3 regions of the Bacillus sp. es.036 genome follow, and region 1 is predicted to be linked to each of the others. Evidence: predicted binding sites of a transcription regulator. Region 1 holds the regulator's gene; each other region holds the start of a gene.
The links. Region 1 encodes LexA, which represses DNA repair genes until DNA is damaged. Its sites were predicted from a motif close to CGAACATATGTTCG; they were not measured.
Positions count from the first base shown of each region.

Region 1 (2,274 bases):
CTTTTGTAGGTTTTAAGTAGAAATTTTATCCTGGCTGCCTCTGACCAAGTTCTTGATCGATCAGTAAGAGTGCGGACGTGTTATCTCCTGCTAATTTCAGCCTTTCGACAATCGTAAGTGCCTGTGCTTCTTCGTCAATCTGTTCGCGTAGGAAATCCTGAACGATGACGGCCGTTTGCGGATCAATTTTTTTGATGTAGTTATAAGCCTGACGATAAGAATTCGTAACATACTGTTCGTGTTCTAAAACTTGCTGGAACGTTTCGAGCGGCGTTCCAAAGTCTGTCGATTGTTCTGGGAGAGCACCTAATTTAACAACGCCATCTTTACCGGCTAAGTAATTAATTAGAGTAAGAAGATGCGTTCGTTCTTCATCAGATTGAATTCTTAACCAACTGGCCATTCCAGTATAATTCTTTCGATCCAAGTAAGCAGACATCGCTAAATATAGCGTGGTTGAAATGTGTTCAATTTGAATCAGTGTGTTTAAAAGTTCTTGAACTTCTTTTTGTACCATTACAATCACCTCATCATCTTACTATCATCACAAGTTATGAAGATGTGGATTGTCTCGTTACGATTAAGAGAGCGACCTTCAAGTAGTAATCGATCATAAAAAAAAGAAGCGCAATTTGCGCTTCTAGTGGATTGAGCGGAAAACACCAACCACTTTACCAAGGATCGAAACATTATCAAGAATGATTGGTTCCATCGATGAGTTTTCCGGCTGAAGTCGGAAGTAGTTGCTTTCTTTAAAGAAACGTTTTACCGTTGCTTCGCCATCGTCCGTCATCGCAACAACGATGTCTCCGTTATTTGCAGTTGGTTGCTGCTTCACGATAACCATATCACCGTTATAAATACCAGCTTCAATCATACTATCCCCTTCGATGACAAGAATGAATGTATGCTCTTCATCCTGAGCGAACTGCTCCGGAAGAGGGAAGTACTCTTCAACATTTTCAATCGCTGTGATTGGTTGACCAGCTGTTACTTTACCAATGACAGGAACATTAACCGTGTGCTGACGTGGGATGTCGATCGCTTCATCAAGGCCCAACACTTCAATGGCTCTTGGCTTTGTTGGGTCTCTTCTGATATAACCTTTTTTCTCGAGTCTTGCCAGGTGGCCATGGACAGTTGAGCTTGAAGCAAGTCCAACGGCTTCGCCGATTTCTCTAACAGACGGTGGATAACCTTTTTGTTTTACTTCGACTTTAATAAAGTCCAGAATGTCCTGCTGACGCTTTGATAGTTTCATATTTCTGGCACCTCGTTCCAATCTATCTATTTGTTACTAGTATACCAGAATTTTTGTTCGCATACAAACATAAGTTCGAAGTTACTAGTTGACACGAACAGGGGTTCTGATTATACTAAAAACAGAACAAATATTCGTATATGGGGTGATTGGGATGAGAAAGCAAGCTGGGGGCTTGTCTGGAATTGATTTTCTTGTCATTATATCTTTTGTAGCTGTGTTAATTATTGTGTTCGTATCTTTGCGAACAGCTGCAGCTGAGGAGTATGATCGGTATACAACGATTCAACTGGAGCACGGTGATACGGTTTTAGAAATTGCTGATGAATATCGTTCCGCACATGAATTGTCTGATCAGAAATTTGTTAGCTGGGTTGAAGACGCTAATCGCATAGATGCTAATCGAATTACAGCAGGAGATACTCTCATCATCCCTGTTGAAGCGAACGCTACCGCACTTGGGGGTACAGAATAAAGAATGAACGCCGTTATTTATTGCCGAGTAAGCACAAAAAAAGAAGCGCAGGAGTCGTCTCTTGCAAGGCAAAAAGAAGAATTGCAACGTTTTGCATCACAGTCAGGTTTTACCGTTCACCGAATGATTGAAGAAAAACACAGCGGGTATGACATTGATCGCGATGGCATACTCGAGGTACTGGATTTGTTAAAAGAAGGGCAAGTCGAAGCATTGCTCATTCAAGATGAAACAAGACTTGGACGAGGGAACGCTAAAATTGCTCTTCTTCATGCCGTTCACAAATACGGCGGAACCATTTATACGGTAAATCAAAATGGAGAACTTCAATTATCGGAAGCTGATTCAATGGTGCTTGAAATTGTAAGTATTGTCGAAGAATTTCAGCGAAAGCTTCACAACTTGAAAATCAAACGCGGTATGGATAAGGCGGTGAAAGAAGGCTATCGACCGCAGCGAAATTTAAGTCATCAAAATAACGGTGGAAGAGACCGTGTTGAAGTACCGATCGAAGAAATTGTTAATCTTCGTAATCGTG
Region 1 is NZ_PDIZ01000001.1:1,220,052-1,222,325, forward strand. Features, by position in the region: gene ATG70_RS06275 (ferritin) at 26-517, opposite strand; gene lexA (transcriptional repressor LexA) at 641-1,261, opposite strand; gene yneA (cell division suppressor protein YneA) at 1,416-1,736, shown strand; gene ATG70_RS06290 (YneB family resolvase-like protein) at 1,740-2,274, shown strand, end outside.

Region 2 (2,274 bases), 960 kb from region 1:
CCTGATGTTGTACGCAAATTCACTTCCATCTCATTAGCAATGATAGCGGAAAGGGTCGTTTTACCGAGGCCTGGAGGACCATATAACAAAACATGATCCAGAGGCTCTTCGCGCATTTTTGCCGCTTCAATAAACACTTCAAGATTTCGCTTTACTTTTTCTTGTCCAATATACTGAGCTAATCGCTGAGGACGGAGGCTATATTCTACGGATGAGTCGTCACCGACTTGTTCTCCAGATAGAATGCGATCTTCCACGTTACTCCCTCCTTATTGCTTCAGCATAAGCTGAAGGGCTTTCTTAATATACTGATCGGTTGTTAGCGTTTCTTCTAACAGTTTTGGTTTAACCTTCTTAATTTCTCGGTCTGCATAGCCAAGTGCTTTCAATGCTTCTAGCGCTTCATCAAGTTCATGAGCGCCTTCTTCTTGCACCTCGTCAACTGCAAATAATCCTTCTATTGGAGTTCCAAAACCTTTCAGCTTTCCTTTTAAATCAAGGATAATTTGACGAGCTGTTTTCTTTCCTACTCCAGGAAACTTCGTCAAGAATTTTTCATCTTCCATCTCGATGGCACTAACTACCTTGTCCGGTTCGCCAGTCGCTAAAATAGCAACCGCACCTTTAGGACCAATCCCTGATACATTTAACAGTTTTTCAAATAAAAGGCGCTCTTCTCGGCTTGGGAAACCATAAAGAGCAATAAGATCTTCTCTCACATAATGGTGCGTAAAAATTTGGATCGATTGATTTCGATATTTCTGAAACTCAAACGGATTGCCACAATAGATTTTATAGCCAATCGAATTGGACTCCACCACAATGTATTCTGTATCAATATATTCAACCGTGCCTTTAATATATTCAATCAAAGCTACTCTCTCCCCTGTACATACGAACGTGTATTTCTATCTCTCCATTCTACCATAAAAACATGAAAAGCGGAGCGGGCCGGTTAAAATCCGCAGGATGTTGGAACCCATGAGATTGAGACGCTTTTTGTCTCATTCGATTGGGTGAAACAGCCGGAGGATTTGGCCCGCGCAGCTAGACATGAAAAGCGGAGACGAGCGTTTAGTAACGGAGATATTGAAGCTCTTGAACCAGAACACGCTTTTGGTGTTCTAGTTATAGTTTGAAGTGACCGAGTGTCTGCCCACTGCAGGTGGATCTCACGAAAAGCGGAAGGAAGCGTAAATTAAACGCAAAAACCTGTCCTATTGGACAGGTTCGCTTTTGATTTTCGAAAAAGATTGAATCACATCTTCAAACTGATACCATGACTCTACAGGTATACCATCCATAAGTTGTTCTCGCCTTTGACTTTCAAGCTTCCCTACATCAATTTGGAAGAACGTTTGAATCACTTTCTCATCGGCAGGGTCACCATCAAAAATGGTAAGAACACCATCCTTCGTTAAACCAAAATGACCATTTTGTTTACTTGCAGGTGAAATGTCTTCAAAATTCCGTTCAAAAACCATTTTTCCTTCTTCCTGATCCACAAGTTGCCAGTCTGCATATTGACTCCAAAAATCCTCCATTGCCCAGATCGTTTCATATACGGATTGTTTTGTTGTCACACCATCAGCATAATTCGTTCGTAGTTCTACTTCAATGACTAACGGCCCTTCTTCTAGTAGAGACTCTGATGTTACCGTTGCTAAACCGTTATTAGGCTCAAAAGCTTCGGCAGATGTTCCACCAAAAACTAGAAGGAAACCTAACAGAATGAGTGGATAAAGGTTTTTCATATATCTTCAACACCTTTCTTCCATATTCAATAAGTTCATGCCGTTAGCGTTTCCAACTTTTCTCTCTCTATTCATCAAAAAAAGCTACAGAAAATCTGTAGCTTAAAGTTGCTCATAAACCTCATCATTTATTTCCGCATTATGATATACTTCTTGCACATCATCATTATCTTCAAGCTGTTCAATTAGCTTCACCATGTTAATACCATCTTCGTCCTCTAGAGGGGCATACGTTTCTGGAATCATTGTGACCTCAGCAGATGAGAATGTTAAGCCGTCTGCTTCTAGCTGATGCTTAACCACCTGAAACTCTTGTGGATCCGTATAAATCTCATACGCTTCCTCCGTTGTTTCCATTTCTTCTGCACCAGCTTCAATGACCTGAAGCAATAATTCCTCTCCATCAATTTCGCTTTCAGAGCGGTCAATGATCAGTAAACCTTTGCGATTAAATAAAAAGGATACACAACCATTTTCGCCCATATTTCCATTATTTTTACTAAAAGCATGTCGTACATCG
Region 2 is NZ_PDIZ01000001.1:2,183,181-2,185,454, forward strand. Features, by position in the region: gene ruvB (Holliday junction branch migration DNA helicase RuvB) at 1-257, opposite strand, end outside; gene ruvA (Holliday junction branch migration protein RuvA) at 270-872, opposite strand; gene ATG70_RS11240 (BofC C-terminal domain-containing protein) at 1,218-1,754, opposite strand; gene ATG70_RS11245 (YebC/PmpR family DNA-binding transcriptional regulator) at 1,857-2,274, opposite strand, start outside.
Region 2: a site for LexA is predicted at 896-909, ahead of ruvA (Holliday junction branch migration protein RuvA). Genes of this name have one in related genera too.

Region 3 (2,274 bases), 900 kb from region 1:
AGGTCCTAACCTTCTTGTTAAAGATGCCTATTACAAAAATATCGACTTTTTACAAAAAGAGACAAATATTTCTCTTTAAACCTCCAATTTCGGGGGTTTTTTTACTCATTTTTGTATCTAATCACAATTTCAGCTTTCACTTCTTTGAAGATAGGGTATAATACCTATCGTAATCTATAGGAGTGTGATACTTGTGAGGAAAAAAGTATGGATTCTGGTATTAGTTGCCGGTTCTCTAGCTATTTTACTAGCGCTGGCTGAAAATCAAACCGATTTTCTTAGAACCAATGCAAACGAAATGCCCGAGAACGATTCAGAATCTAAGAAGAAAAACATTACGTACTATACCAAATATTATCAAACGAAAAAGAGCATATATGACTCTTATACTCACAAAGACAGTGAGACAATTTTCCTTGGTGATAGCTTGACTGATTATTATGAATGGGGAGAAGCTCTCAGTGATCACGAGGTATTAAATCGAGGCATTGCTGGTGATACAACCACTGGAGTACTTAACCGAATCGATGAGGTGGTAAAAGCGAAACCTGATCGGGTGTATTTATTAATTGGGATTAACGATATGATTGCAGGTCAGTCTATTAATAAAATTGAGACAAACTATAAGCAGATTCTTGATATTCTGAAGACGCGATCTCCTAATACAAAGGTGTACGTTCAAAGTTTGTTCCCCGTTAACACGGCATTAACTGGTCATCCTCTTAATAACGCCACAATTCGTGATTTAAACAAGCGTTTAGAAGACCTCTCAAATCTGTATGATTATCAATATATCGATATTTATCCAGAGCTAGTCGAATTTGGGCAGTTGAATAAAGATTTTACGTTCGATGGTCTTCATCTCAATGGAGAAGGTTATCGCATTTGGACTCGAAAAATTCTTTCTACGTACAATACAAATGAAGATGCTGAAAAGTAATCACAACAATTCAGCAATCCGTTATCGCTTTTTCGCTTTTGTGTGTTAAACTACAATAGACCAACCTTAAAATGCTTCGGAGGGAAACCTTCGGAGTTCTTTTTTTAACTCCTCACTGGAATTTACTTTGGAATTCTTTCAAAGAGTATAACGCTAGAATTTGTTCAACCTTAAATGTTCGAACATCCCCTCTTAAGTAACAGTACCCAATAATTTCTTGTTCGTTTACATGGAGTATCCTAACAATTCTCTTAGTAATCTTGTTTTGCCCAGAAACATAGATCATTTCTACTTTTTTCTGATGTTTTAAGTGGTTTTTTATATTCTTATACATGAGACACTTCCTTCCCATACGATCATTTGTTCTTATTGTATGCCAAACAAACGTTCTTAACCACTACATTTCATCGATTGACATTGCTCTTTTTTCCATTTGGAAGTTAGGCTGAGTAAATTAAAAAACCCCGCTTTTTAGCAGGGTTACGCACCACTTTCTTTTCGATTTCGATAAAACTCATGAAACAATTTCATTAGTGCTCTTTTTTCAATTCTAGAAACATAACTTCGAGAAATACCAAGCTGCCTCGCAATTTCCCGCTGTGTCAATTCTTTTTCAAGGTTTAAACCAAACCGTCCCACAATGACTTCCTTTTCACGATCATCTAGAATATGAATGTATTCATAGATCTTCTTTTTCTCCATATTAAGTTGAATTAACTCTACAATATCTTCCGTTTCTGCTTTTAAAACGTCAATAAGTGAAATCTCATTGCCTTCCTTATCCTGACCGATTGGATCATGTAGAGACACATCTTTTTTTGTCTTTTTCAAAGCCCGTAAGTGCATGAGAATTTCGTTTTCAATACACCTTGCTGCATAGGTTGCTAGCTTTGTGCCTTTATCTGTTGAATAACTTTCAATTGCTTTGATTAAACCAATTGTACCGATCGAGATAAGATCTTCAGGATCTTCGCCAGTATTTTCAAACTTTTTCACAATATGGGCCACGAGACGGAGGTTGTGTTCGATGAGCCGATTTCTTGCATCTTCATCTCCTTCAGCCATTAATTCTAAATACTTTCTTTCATCTTTTCTAGAAAGAGGCTGGGGGAAGGCATTGTTTTTCACAAATGAGACAAAGAAAAGAACTTCCTTACAAACGTAAGCAAGTGCTGCCAGTAAGGACACATACTCACCTCCCATTGATGGGCTGTTACTATATCTTAAGCTTATGTAATTGCCTACCCCCACGTGTCTGTCCTTCTGGAATTTTAGATCAAAAAAATAAGACGCCCCTCAGAAAGCAAACGTCTCATCACTCATCATGATTTCTC
Region 3 is NZ_PDIZ01000001.1:2,123,911-2,126,184, forward strand. Features, by position in the region: gene yfkAB (radical SAM/CxCxxxxC motif protein YfkAB) at 1-79, shown strand, start outside; gene ATG70_RS10935 (GDSL-type esterase/lipase family protein) at 194-940, shown strand; gene ATG70_RS23030 (WYL domain-containing protein) at 1,053-1,292, opposite strand; gene sigK (RNA polymerase sporulation sigma factor SigK) at 1,421-2,128, opposite strand; gene ATG70_RS22500 (hypothetical protein) at 2,256-2,274, opposite strand, start outside.
Region 3: a site for LexA is predicted at 1,318-1,331, ahead of ATG70_RS23030 (WYL domain-containing protein). Genes of this name have one in related genera too.